Linked DNA regions of Sporichthya brevicatena. The protein of the gene in region 2 interacts with the protein of the main gene of each other region in a pairwise test. Links are inferred from orthologs where the notes say so. Each region holds a gene or a part of one and is shown on either strand. Other genes may lie near its edges.

Region 1 (2,875 bases), on a different replicon or contig from region 2:
AGGCTCGAGGCGTTCGAGGTGAACGCGACGATCCGGCCGTCGTCCGAGATCGACGGGGCACCGCTGTCGTCGTTGGTCTCGCCACCGAGCGAGTTCACGCTGACGCGCTGCGTGTACCCCAGGCGGCGGTCCCGGACGAAGACGTCGTCGGCGAGGTTCGTGTCGCCGGGCACGAGATTCGTCGCCGCCGAGGCGAACGCGACGACCTGCCCGTCGTGGGAGAGCGCGATGTCCCCGCTCCCGCCGTTGGGTTCGCCGTTCGTGGCGGAGCGGGTCACCCAGTCGAGGACGTTGCCCGCCCGGTCGACGAGGTAGATGTCGGTGACCTTGCCCGGCCGGCCCGCCCGCAGGTTGGTCGCCGAGGACTCGAACGCGATGACGTTGCCGTCGCCGCTGATCGTCGCGAACCCGCTGGAGGCGTCGGTCTCCTTGCCGTCGATCCCGCGGCTGACGCGCGTGGTCGTGTGCTCCACGAGGTCGTGCACGAACACGTCGCCCTCGCGGTTGAGGTCGTCGGGCACGAGGTTGGTGGCGAACGAGTCGAAGACGACGAAGCGGCCGTCGTCGCTGATCGAGGGGTTGTAGCTGTCGAGGTTCCCCTGCCGGCCCCGGCTGCTCACGCTGACCCGTGTGGTCGTCCCCGCCACCATGTCGCGGACGAAGATGTCGCGCCGGTGGTTGGTGTCGCCCGGCACGAGGTTCGAGGCCTCCGAGGCGAACGCGACGTACCGGCCGTCCCGCGACACCGACGGGGTGAAGCTGCCGTTGTTCGGCTCCCCGCGCCCGCCGTCGGTGCTGACGCGCAGGGTCTCGTGCCCGCCCTCCGCCGCGGTCGCGGCCACCGGAACTCCGGGCGCCACCGCCAGCGCGCAGGCGAGGGCCCCGATCAGGCCGACCCGCGCGCGGTGTCTCACCCCGAAAACGCTACGCGCAGTCGGGCGAGGGCGTCATCGAGAACCTCGGGCCGTTTGCAGAACGCCCAGCGGACGAGGGAGCGGCCGGGCTCCGGGTCGTCGTAGAAGACGCCGAGGGGGATGGCGACGACGCCGGCCCGGTGGGGGAGGTCGCGGCAGAACGCGACGCCGTCGGTCCACCCGAGCGGCCGGACGTCGGTGGTGACGAAGTACGTCCCCGCCGGCTGGACGACGTCGAAGCCGAGCTCGCGCAGCCCGCCGGCGAGCTGGTCGCGCCGGTCGCGGAGCTGGTCGCGGAAGCCGGTGAAGTAGGAGTCCGGCAGGCCGAGCGCCATGGCGATCGCGGGCTGGAACGGGGCGCCGGAGACGTAGGTGAGGAACTGCTTCGCCGTCCGGACCGCGGTGACGAGCTCCGCCGGGCCGCACGCCCACCCGATCTTCCAACCGGTGAAGGAGAAGGTCTTGCCCGCCGAGGAGATGCGGACGGTCCGCTCGCGCATCCCCGGCAGCGTCGAGATCGGGATGTGCTCGCCGTCGAAGACCAGGTGCTCGTAGACCTCGTCGGAGACGACGAGCAGGTCGTGCTCCACCGCGACCTCCGCGACCGCCGTCAGCTCCTCCCGGGAGAGCACGCGCCCGGTCGGGTTGTGCGGGGTGTTCAGCAGGATCAGCCGGGTGCGCGGCGTGACCGCGGCGCGCAGCTCGTCGGGGTCGATCGCGAACTCCGGCGCCCGCATCGTGACCGGGACCCGCACCCCGCCGGCCATCGCGATCGTCGCGGCGTAGGAGTCGTACCAGGGTTCGAAGGCGAGAACCTCGTCACCGGGGTTCACCAGGGCGAGCACGGCGGCGGCGATCGCCTCGGTCGCGCCGGCGGTCACGAGGATCTCGCCGTCGGGGTCGTGGTCGAGACCCCAGAAGCGGCGGTCGTGCTCGGCGATCGCGGTCCGCAGCGCCGGGATCCCCGGCCCCGGCGGGTACTGGTTCGCCGTCCCCGACCGCAGCGCGGCGACGACCGCGTCGACGATCTCGGCCGGCCCGTCGGTGTCCGGGAAGCCCTGCCCGAGGTTCACCGCCCCGGTCCGGGCGGCGAGGGCGGACATCTCGGCGAAGATCGTCGTCCCGAGGCCGTCGAGCCGCTGCGCCATCCGCCCCGTCGTTCCCGCTGTGCCCATTCCGGCAGCGTAGAGCCGGTGCGGGGGCCGCCTGCTTGGGTAGGGTCGCGAGGTGCCCACCGCCTTGATCACCGGCCCCACCTCGGGGATCGGCAACGCGTTCGCCCGTCGGCTCGCCGCCGACGGCTGGGATCTCGTCCTCGTCGCCCGCGACTCCGCGCGGCTGGACCGCGTCGCGGCGGAGCTGCGCGCCCGCTCCGGGGTCGAGGTCGAGACGCTCCCGGCCGACCTGAGCTCCGAGGCCGCCCGCGCCGCGGTCGTCGAGCGGATCCTCGACGAGGACCGCCCGATCGACCTGCTGGTCAACAACGCCGGCCTGGCCGGGCCCGGGGCCGTGCTGCGCAGCGACTACCGCGCGCAGGACGAGGTGCTGGGCGTCATGGTCCGCGCGGTCCTGCAGCTCTCGCACGCCGCGCTGCAGGTCATGGCGGCCCGCGGCCACGGCGGCATCGTCAACGTCTCCTCGGTCGCCGGCTTCGTCCCGCGCGGCACGTACAGCGCCGCGAAGGCGTACGTCACGACCTTCACCGAGTCCCTCGCCGAGGAGGCCCGCGGCACCGGCGTCCGCGTCGTCGTGACCTGCCCCGGCTTCACCCGGACGGAGTTCCACGCCCGCAGTGGCGCGGACACCGACAACATCCCTGACTTCCTGTGGCTGTCCGCGGACAAGGTCGTCGACGACGCGCTGGCCGCGCTGCGTCGCGGCCGTGTCGTCACCGTGCCCGGCCTGCAGTGGAAGGTGATCACCGCCGCCGCCAAGCACCTCCCGGTCCGCCGCATCGTGCG
Region 2 (8,950 bases):
GTCGACGCCGAGCAGATGCCGGTGCAGCTGCGGCGTCGCGGCCGCGAGCTTCACGGTCCGCGCGGCGTCGAGCGTCGACACCAGCGACCGGCCGAACCGCGCGCGGGTCTCCGACGCCCGCGCGGCCGACCGGCCCGCGATCGGGGCACCCACCAGCGCCGTGAGCGCGGTCAGGACCGTCACCGCCAGCAGCAGCCCACCCGCCAGCAGGCTCTGCGCGAGCAGCACCGTCAGCAGCACGACGAGCACGCCGTTGACGAAGTCCACCCACCGGTCGGCGTACTGAACGAAGCGGTCGGCGTCCATCGCCCGCGCGACGACCTCGCCCGGGGGCGTGGGCGGCAACCGCCGCGGCAACGTCTGCCCGCGGAGGACGGCCAGCCGGACCCGCAGGTGCACGGCCCACCACCAGCGCATGTACAGCGGCATCGCGGCGAACACGAGCACCGGGCCGGCGATCAGGCTCCCCGCGAAGGCGAGCGTCGTCACCCCGACCTCGCCGCCCGCGGCGAGGCTCGCGACGACCTTCCCCCACACCAGACCGGTGACGACGCCGTACGGCCCGACGACGGAGGAGAGCAGGAACAGCACCGCCCCCGCGATCCCCCAGCGCGGGTGGATGCGTAAGGCGCTGACGATCGACCGCGCGAGACTCGGCCCGGTCCCGGGGTCCCACTCCGGCGGGGCCTCCGCCGTCCGGCGCGGGCCGGGGATCGTCCCCCGCGCGGTTCGGGCCGACGCCAACCGCTGCGGAGGCACCGCGAACCGGGGCACCGGGCCGCGCACCGTGGCCTCGGCGTCGTCCCCCGCCGCACGCAGCAGGTCACGGTACGGCCCCGGGTTGCGGGCGAGCTCGACGCGCGGGCCCTGCGCGAGGACACGGCCACCGTCGAGCACGGCGACGGTGTCGGCGCGCGTGGTCGTCGACATCCGGTGGGCGACGAGGATGCCCGTCCGCCCGGCCAGCAACCGCGCGGTGGCGGCGACGACCCGGGCCTCGGTGTGGCGGTCCATGCGCGCGGTGGCCTCGTCGAGCACGACGACGCGCACGTCCCGGACCAGCAGCCGCGCGAACGCGACCAGCTGCTCCTCCCCCGCGGACAACGTCGTGCCGTCGGGGCCGAGCTGGGTGTCGAGGCCGTCGGGCAGCCCGGCGACCCAGGCGGTCAGCCCGAGCTCGTCGACCGCGCGCTCGATGACCGGGCGCGGGACGTCGGCGAACAGCGCGATGTTCTCGGCCAGCGTCCCGACCAGGATCTCCGTGCGCTGCCCGGCGACGCCCACGGTCCGCCGCAGGTCGTCGAGGTCCAGGTCCCGCACGTCGACGCCGCCGAGGAACACCGACCCCGGCGGCGGGTCGATCGCGCGCGACAGCAGCGCAACGAGCGTCGACTTGCCCGATCCCGTGCGTCCGACGAGCGCGAGCGTCCGGCCCGCCGGGATCGTCAGGCTGACGTCGGAGAGCGCGAACGGCCCCTGCGGGTAGGCGAAGTGCAGCCGCTCGATCCGGACGTCCAGCGGACCGGCCGGCACCGGCGCCCCGCCGGTGGGCTCACTGTCGGCCTCCAGCAGGGTCCGGATCCGGCGCAGCGCCCCCAGACCCGCCTGCAGGTCGGGCAGGTAGCGGCAGATGACGTCGACCTGCCCGACGAAGGAGATGCTGACCAGGTACAGCGTCACGAGCGCGGCGGTCGAGAGCCGACCCGCCGCGACGAGCAGGATGCCGCTGACCGCGATGCCCGCGAGCACCAGGTGCAGCACGACCCCCGCCCGTCGGCCGAGCCGCGACGCCAGGCGCACCGTCGTGCGGACCCGCCGGTGCACGACCGCGGACGCCTCGGCGCAGCGCCGCAGCACGAACGCCTGGCCCCGGCTCGCGCGCAGGTCGTCCCGCGCCGCGACGGCCTCCTCGAGCACCGCGGCGTGGTCGGTCCAGGCGATCTCCTCCGCCACCTTGGCGCGCGTGACGGCCTCGGTCAGCGGCCGGACCACGGCCGCGGCGAGCAGTCCGACGACCGGGAACAGGATCCACGCCGGCCACCACGTCAGGCCGGCGACCACCCACATCGGGATCGCCGCGAGCAGCGTCCGGCCGGTCTCCCAGCCGACCTCGCGCAGCAGTTCACCGAGCTGGTGCGTGTCGTCGTCGACGCGGTCCAGGACCTCCCCGACCGCCTGCTCCGAGAGCGCCGGCAGCGGCTGGTGCAGCGCGGCCGCGAGCAGATCGGCCCGCAGTCGGCCCTCCGCGCGGTCGACGACCGTCGACCACACCGCGCGCCCCACCATGTCGAGCACGCCCGCCCCGATCAGGCAGACGGCCAGCAGGACGATCAGCCCACCCGAGGGACGCTCGGCGAGGCGGCCGGCCGTCCAGGCGCCGACGGCGAAGCCGACCGAGGCGAGCAGGGCGCCGGCGAGACACCACCAGGTCGCCGGGCCGCGAAGCCTGCTCGCGGTCACGGTCCGGCTGGTCACCGAGGGACGTTACCTCGCCACCCTGAGTGAACTCATCCGGGTCATCCCAGGCACGACGGCCCGAGCAGGGCCTTCAGGTCGCCGAACAGCGCCGGGGACGGGGCCACGAACGGGCCCCGCTCCAGCCGCATGACGATCGTCCGCGCCCGGGAGTCGAGTTGCAGGTGGACCTCGCTCTGGCCCGGGTGGTCGGCCAGGACCGACTTCAGCCGCTCGACCAGCGGCGGCGTGCACCGCATCGCCGGCAGCCGGACCACGACCGGTCCGCTGGAGGACTTCGTCGTGTCGAGGATCTGCAGGTCTGAGGCCATCAACGAGATCTCGTCCTCGTTGCGGCGCAGGCGGCCCTTGACCGCGACGACGGTGTCCGTCGCGAGCACCGTGCCGAACTGCTGGTACGAGCCCGGGAAGAACATGCACTCGATGGCGCCGCCGAGGTCCTCGACGGTCGCGATCGCCCAGGTGTCGCCCTTCTTCGTGACCTTGCGCGCCAGGCCGGTGATCAGGCCGGCGATCGTGACGATCGACCCGTCGGCGCGGTCCTCGCTCGAGGTCAGCGTCGTGATCGCGCAGTCGGCCGCCGCGGCGAGGACGTTCTCGATGCCGAGCAACGGGTGGTCCGAGACGTAGAGACCGAGCATCTCGCGCTCGTACGCGAGCAGCGCCGGCTTGTCCCACTCCCCCGTCGGGATCTCGATGTCGAAGGACGTGTCGGTGGCGTCGCCGTCGTCGTCGAACGCGCCGAACAGCGAGTCCTGGCCGATGGCCTCGTTGCGCTTGATGTCGATGATCGCGTCGATCGCGCGCTCGTGCGCGTGGATCAGGCCACGGCGGGTGTGCCCGAGCGAGTCGAACGCGCCGCCCTTGATCAGCGACTCCACGGTCTTCTTGTTGCAGACCTGCGCCGGCACCTTGCGCAGGAAGTCGGCGAAGTCGGTGAACGCGCCCTGCTCGGTCCGCGCCTCGACGATCCCGGTCACGACGTTCGCGCCGACGTTGCGGATCGCGGTCAGGCCGAAGCGGATGTCCTCGCCGCGCGGGGTGAAGTTCGCGTCCGAGGCGTTGACGTCCGGCGGCAGCACCTTGATGCCCATGCGCCGGCACTCGTTGAGGTACAGGGCCGACTTGTCCTTGTCGTCCTTGACCGAGGTGAGCAGCGCCGCCATGTACTCCTGCGGGTAGTTCGCCTTGAGGTAGGCGGTCCAGTAGGAGACGAGGCCGTAGCCGGCGGTGTGGGCCTTGTTGAACGCGTAGTCCGAGAACGGGACGAGGATGTCCCAGAGGGTCTTGATCGCCGCCTCGGAGTACCCGTTCTTCTTCATCCCTTCCGAGAACGGGATGTACTCCTTGTCGAGGATCTCCTTCTTCTTCTTGCCCATCGCGCGACGGAGCAGGTCGGCGGCGCCGAGCGAGTAGCCCGCGAGCTTCTGCGCGATCGCCATGACCTGCTCCTGGTAGACGATCAACCCGTAGGTGTCGCCCAGGATGTCGGCCAGCGGCTCTTCGAGCTCGGGGTGGATCGGCACCACCGGCTTGCGGCCGTTCTTGCGGTCCGCGTAGTCGTTGTGCGCGTTCGCGCCCATCGGACCCGGCCGGTACAGCGCGAGGACGGCGGAGATGTCCTCGAAGTTGTCGGGGACCATCGAGCGCAGCAGCGCACGCATCGGCCCGCCGTCGAGCTGGAAGACGCCGAGGGTGTCGCCCCGGGCCAGCAGCTCGTACGCCTTACGGTCCGTCAGTTCGAGTTCCTCGAGGACGATCTTCTCGCCCCGGTTGGACTCGATGTTGATCAGGCAGTCGTCGAGGACCGTGAGGTTGCGCAACCCCAGGAAGTCCATCTTCAGCAGCCCGAGCGACTCGCAGGCGCCCATGTCGAACTGCGTGATGATCGCGCCGTCCTGCTCGCGGCGCTGGATCGGGATGACGTCGAGCAGCGGCTCGCTCGAGAGGATGACGCCCGCGGCGTGCACGCCCCACTGCCGCTTCAGGCCCTCGAGACCCTTGGCCGTGTCGACGACCTTCTTCACGTCCGGGTCGGACTCGTAGAGCGCCCGGAACTCGCCGGCCTCGGCGTAGCGCTTGTGGTCGGGGTCGAAGATCCCGGACAGCGGGATGTCCTTGCCCATGACGGCCGGCGGCATCGCCTTGGTGATGCGGTCGCCCATCGCGAACGGGTAGCCGAGGACGCGGGAGGCGTCCTTGATCGCCGCCTTCGCCTTGATGGTGCCGTAGGTGATGATCTGCGCGACCCGCTCCTCGCCGTACTTCTCGGTGGCGTAGCGGATCATGTCGGCGCGACGACGTTCGTCGAAGTCCATGTCGATGTCGGGCATCGACACACGCTCGGGGTTGAGGAACCGCTCGAAGATCAGGCCGTGCGCGAGCGGGTCGAGCTCGGTGATGCCCAGCGCGTAGGCGATCAGCGCACCGGCCGCGGACCCACGACCGGGACCGACGCGGATCCCGTTCTCCTTCGCGTACCGCACGAGGTCGGCGGTGACGAGGAAGTAGCCGGGGAACCCCATCTTGATGATCATGTCGACCTCGTAGGCCGCCTGATCCCGGTGCGTCTGGGGCACGTTGCCGTGGAAGCGCTCGTTCAGGCCGCGGTCGACCTCCTTGCGCAGCCAGGTCTCCTCGGTCTCCCCCTCGGGCACCGGGAATCGCGGCATGAGGTTGCGCGCGGAGAACGACATCTGGCAGCGCTCGGCGATGAGCAGCGTGTTGTCGCAGGCCTCCCGCAGGCCGTAGCGGCCCTGCCAGAGCTCGCGCATCTCGGCCGGGCTCTTGAGGTAGAAGTCGGTCGCGTCGAACTTGAAGCGGTTCGGGTCCGCGAGGGTCTTGCCGGACTGCACGCAGAGCAGCACCTCGTGCGCGGACGCGTCCTCGGCCGCGGCGTAGTGCAGGTCGTTGGTCGCGACCAGCGGCAGGTTGAGGTCCTTGGCCAGGCGCATCAGCCCGTCGTGCGCGCGCTTCTCGATGCCGATGCCGTGGTCCATCAGCTCGCAGAAGAAGTTCTCCTTGCCGAAGATGTCCTGGAACTCTCCGGCCGACGCGCGCGCCTTCTCGTAGTCGCCGATGCGCAGCCAGGTCTGGATCTCGCCCGACGGACAGCCCGTCGTCGCGATCAGGCCCTTGCCGTAGCGGTGCAGCAGCTCGCGGTCCGCGCGGGGCTTGTAGAAGAAGCCTTCGAGGCTCGCCAGCGACGAGATGCGGAACAGGTTGTGCATCGAGTCGTTGTCGGTCGCCAGCAGCGTCATGTGCGTGTACGAGCCGGAACCGGAGACGTCGTCCTCGCCGCCGTCCGCCCACCGCACGCGGGTGCGGTCGGAGCGGTGGGTGCCCGGCGCGAGGTACGCCTCCATGCCGACGATCGGCTTGATGCCGGCCTCGTTCGCCTTCTTCACGAAGTCGTACGCGCCGAACACGTTGCCGTGGTCGGTCATCGCGAGGGCCGGCATGCCCATCTCGTTGCAGCCGCGGAAGAGGTCGTCCAGGCGCGCCGCGCCGTCGAGCATCGAGTACTCGGTGTGGACGTGCAGGTGGACGAACGAGTCGTTCATGCCTGCCGAACTCACCGCTGCGCCTCCCCGGAATCGGGCCTCACTCTAAGGCGCCCCACTGACAACTCGAGCGCCCGTCTCAGTGTGTGGTCAGCCCTCCGAGACAACCTGCAGGGCGCGCGCAAGGTCGTCCGGATAGTCGCTGGAAAACTCGACCCAATCGCCGGAATCCGGGTGCTCGAACCCCAGCGACACCGCGTGCAACCACTGTCGCTCCAGACCCAGGCGCTCGGCCAGGGTCGGGTCCGCGCCGTAGGTCAGGTCGCCCGCGCACGGATGCCGCAGCGCCGACATGTGCACCCGGATCTGGTGGGTGCGGCCGGTCTCGAGCTTGATCGTCAGCAGGCTCGCGGCGCGGAACGCCTCGAGCGTGTCGTAGTGCGTGACGCTCGCCTTGCCGCCGGCGTCCTCGGCGATCACGGCCCACTTCCAGTCGTGCACCGGGTGCCGCCCGATCGGCGCGTCCACGGTGCCGCGCGACGGGTCGGGATGACCCTGCACGAGCGCGTGGTAGATCTTCTCGACCGTCCGCTCCTTGAACGCGCGCTTGAGCAGCGTGTACGCCCGCTCGGACTTCGCGACGACCATCAACCCGCTGGTGCCGACGTCGAGCCGGTGGACGACACCGGCTCGCTCGGCCGCGCCCGAGGTCGAGATCCGGAAGCCGGCGGCGGCCAGGCCCCCGATGACGGTCGGGCCGGTCCAGCCCGGGCTCGGGTGCGCCGCCACGCCCACCGGCTTGTCGACGACGACCAGATGCTCGTCGTCGTGGACGACCTTCATGCCGGGCACCGGCTCGGCCACGATCTCCACGCCGGCCGGCTCGACGGCCGGGAGCTCGACCTCCAGCCACGCCCCGGCGACGAGGCGGTCGCTCTTGCCCGCGGCCGCGCCGTCCATCCGGACGCACCCCGCGGCCGCGAGTTCGGCCACGCGGGTCCGGGAGAGCCCGAACAACCGGGCGAGCCCGGCGTCCACCCGCTCCCCCGCGAGCCCGTCGGGCACCGGCAGCGCACGCAGGTCGGAACTCACGCCGCTCAGTGTGGTCTATCGCCCAGGCCGGTCTTCGACCCGGTGGCGGCGACGGACCGGCGCGCTCAGTACCGGCGACAGCGACGGCCGTCGAGCGGGACGTTGCGGCACGCCAGCGCCACCATCAGGCCGCCGGCGACGCAGATCGAGAGGTCCGCGACGTTGAAGATCGGCCAGCCGGGGATCTCGACGAAGTCGACGACGTGCCCGGACAGGAACCCCGGCGACCGTGCGAGCCGGTCCGTGAGGTTGCCCAACGCGCCGCCGAGCAGCAGCCCCAGGGTGAGGGCCCACGGGCGGCTGCCGAGCCGCCGGGAACTGGTCAGCACCGCCCCGACGACGCAGACGGTGATGACCGTGAACACCGCGGTGACGTCGACCCCGACCCCGAACGCGGCGCCCGGGTTGCGGATCAGCCGCAGCGAGACGCCGGTGCCGCCGATCTCCACCGGGTCGTCCTCGGTGAGGAACGCGACGATCGCGATCTTCGTGGCGAGGTCGACCAGGTAGACCGCCGCGGCGACCCCGCCGAAGAGCGCGAGCCGGCTGCGTCGGATCGCGGCGGGTGGGAGGTAGACCGGGGCCGCGTGCCGGGCCCGGGTCGGCGCCGCCGGTTCGGTGACTCTCGGTGACGGCGCCAGCAGGTCCCGGACCGGGCCGGGATCAAGCGCCGTCTCGGACATCGCAGCAGAGTCTCACGCGGACCACCCGGCCCGAAATGTCCCAATTCTCACGTTTCGGTAAGGCGACGCTAAGCCCGCCGAAGACTCCGCGTGGGCCCACCCGGGCCGTTCATGATCACGAAGAGCGACGAATCGGTGATCAGTACCGGCGCTCGGCCCGCTGCTTGCAGGCGACGCAGAGCGTGGCCCGCGGGAACGCCTGGAGCCGGGCCTTCCCGATCGGGTCGCCGCACGACTCGCACTGGCCGTAGGTGCCGTCCTCGAGGCGCGCGAGCGCCCGCTCGTCCTGCTGGAGCATGTCGAGGGCGTTGTTGACCAGCGACATCTCCTGCTCGCGCTCGAGCGTCTTGGTGCCGGCATCCGCCTGGTCTTCCCCGGAGCCGTCGCCGTAGTCGCGCAGCAGCGCCTCCCGGTCGGCCTGGGCGACCGCGATCTCGGCCCGGAGCCGGTCGACGTCCTTGCCGAGCTCGGCCCGGACCTCCTTGAGCTCCTCGTTCGTCCAGGCCGTCTCCCCCTCCCGGACCGCGAGCTTGCCGGTCGGCTTCGCGGCCGGCTTCGCGGCCGGAGCCGTGGCGGGAGCCTTTGCCGCGGTCTTGGTCGGGGCCTTCGCCGGCACCGGGGCCGGCGCCTCCGGGGCGGGTTTCGCGGCGGGAGCGGCCACCTGCCGGGCGATCGCGGCGGCCTTGCGCGCGGGAGCCGTCGCCCGCCGCGCGAGCGTCGCCGCCCGGGCCAACGTCCCGGTCTTCTTCGCGGGTGCTGCCTTCTTCGCGGGTGCTGCCTTCTTCGCCGCCGGGGCCTTCTTCGCGGGCGCCGTCTTCTTCGCCGCCGGGGCGTTCTTGGCCGGGGCCTTCTTGGCCGGCGCGGACTTCTTCACCGCCGCCGGCTTGGCGGGCGCAGCCTTTTCCGCCGGCGCGGTCTTTTTCGCCGGGGCCTTCTTCACCGCCGCCTTCTTCACCCCCGCCTTCTTGGCGGGCGCGGCTTTTCTCGCCGGCGCGGATTTCGTGGCGACGGCCTTCTTCGCGACCGGGCTCGCCTTTTTCGCCGAAGCCTTCTTCGCGGCCGCCTTCGTGGCCGGGGCCGCTTTTGTGGCCGCGGCCTTCTTCACCGGGGCGGCCTTCTTGACCGCGGCCTTCTTCGCCGGGGCGGCCTTCTTCACCGGGGCGGACTGCTTCGCCGGCGCAGCCTTCCTCGCGGCCG

The links.
Region 1: the proteins of dnaE (region 2) and ABD401_RS21410 interact in binary tests that used the Escherichia coli proteins (3 or more experiments, as listed by UniProt). The link is inferred for Sporichthya brevicatena from one-to-one orthologs.

The regions. Positions count from the first base shown.
Region 1 is NZ_BAAAHE010000045.1:67,865-70,739, reverse strand. It holds ABD401_RS21410 (pyridoxal phosphate-dependent aminotransferase), read right to left. Parts: upstream 2,090-2,875; coding sequence 911-2,089; downstream 1-910. Other genes in the region: ABD401_RS21405 (SDR family NAD(P)-dependent oxidoreductase), read left to right, coding at 2,142-2,875; ABD401_RS21415 (TolB-like translocation protein), read right to left, coding at 1-914. UniProt on the Escherichia coli protein: Shows aminotransferase activity with methionine and histidine as substrates, and to a lesser extent also with phenylalanine.
Region 2 is NZ_BAAAHE010000015.1:105,755-114,704, forward strand. The notes cover bases 2,317-6,410. They hold dnaE (DNA polymerase III subunit alpha), read right to left. Parts: upstream 6,039-6,410; coding sequence 2,517-6,038; downstream 2,317-2,516. Other genes in these bases: ABD401_RS10515 (ATP-binding cassette domain-containing protein), read right to left, coding at 2,317-2,475; ABD401_RS10525 (RluA family pseudouridine synthase), read right to left, coding at 6,129-6,410. Outside these bases: more of ABD401_RS10515, read right to left, coding at 1-2,316; more of ABD401_RS10525, read right to left, coding at 6,411-7,070; ABD401_RS10530 (signal peptidase II), read right to left, coding at 7,136-7,753; ABD401_RS10535 (TraR/DksA family transcriptional regulator), read right to left, coding at 7,893-8,627; ABD401_RS10540 (hypothetical protein), read left to right, coding at 8,605-8,950. UniProt on the Escherichia coli protein: DNA polymerase III is a complex, multichain enzyme responsible for most of the replicative synthesis in bacteria. This DNA polymerase also exhibits 3' to 5' exonuclease activity. The alpha chain is the DNA polymerase catalytic subunit.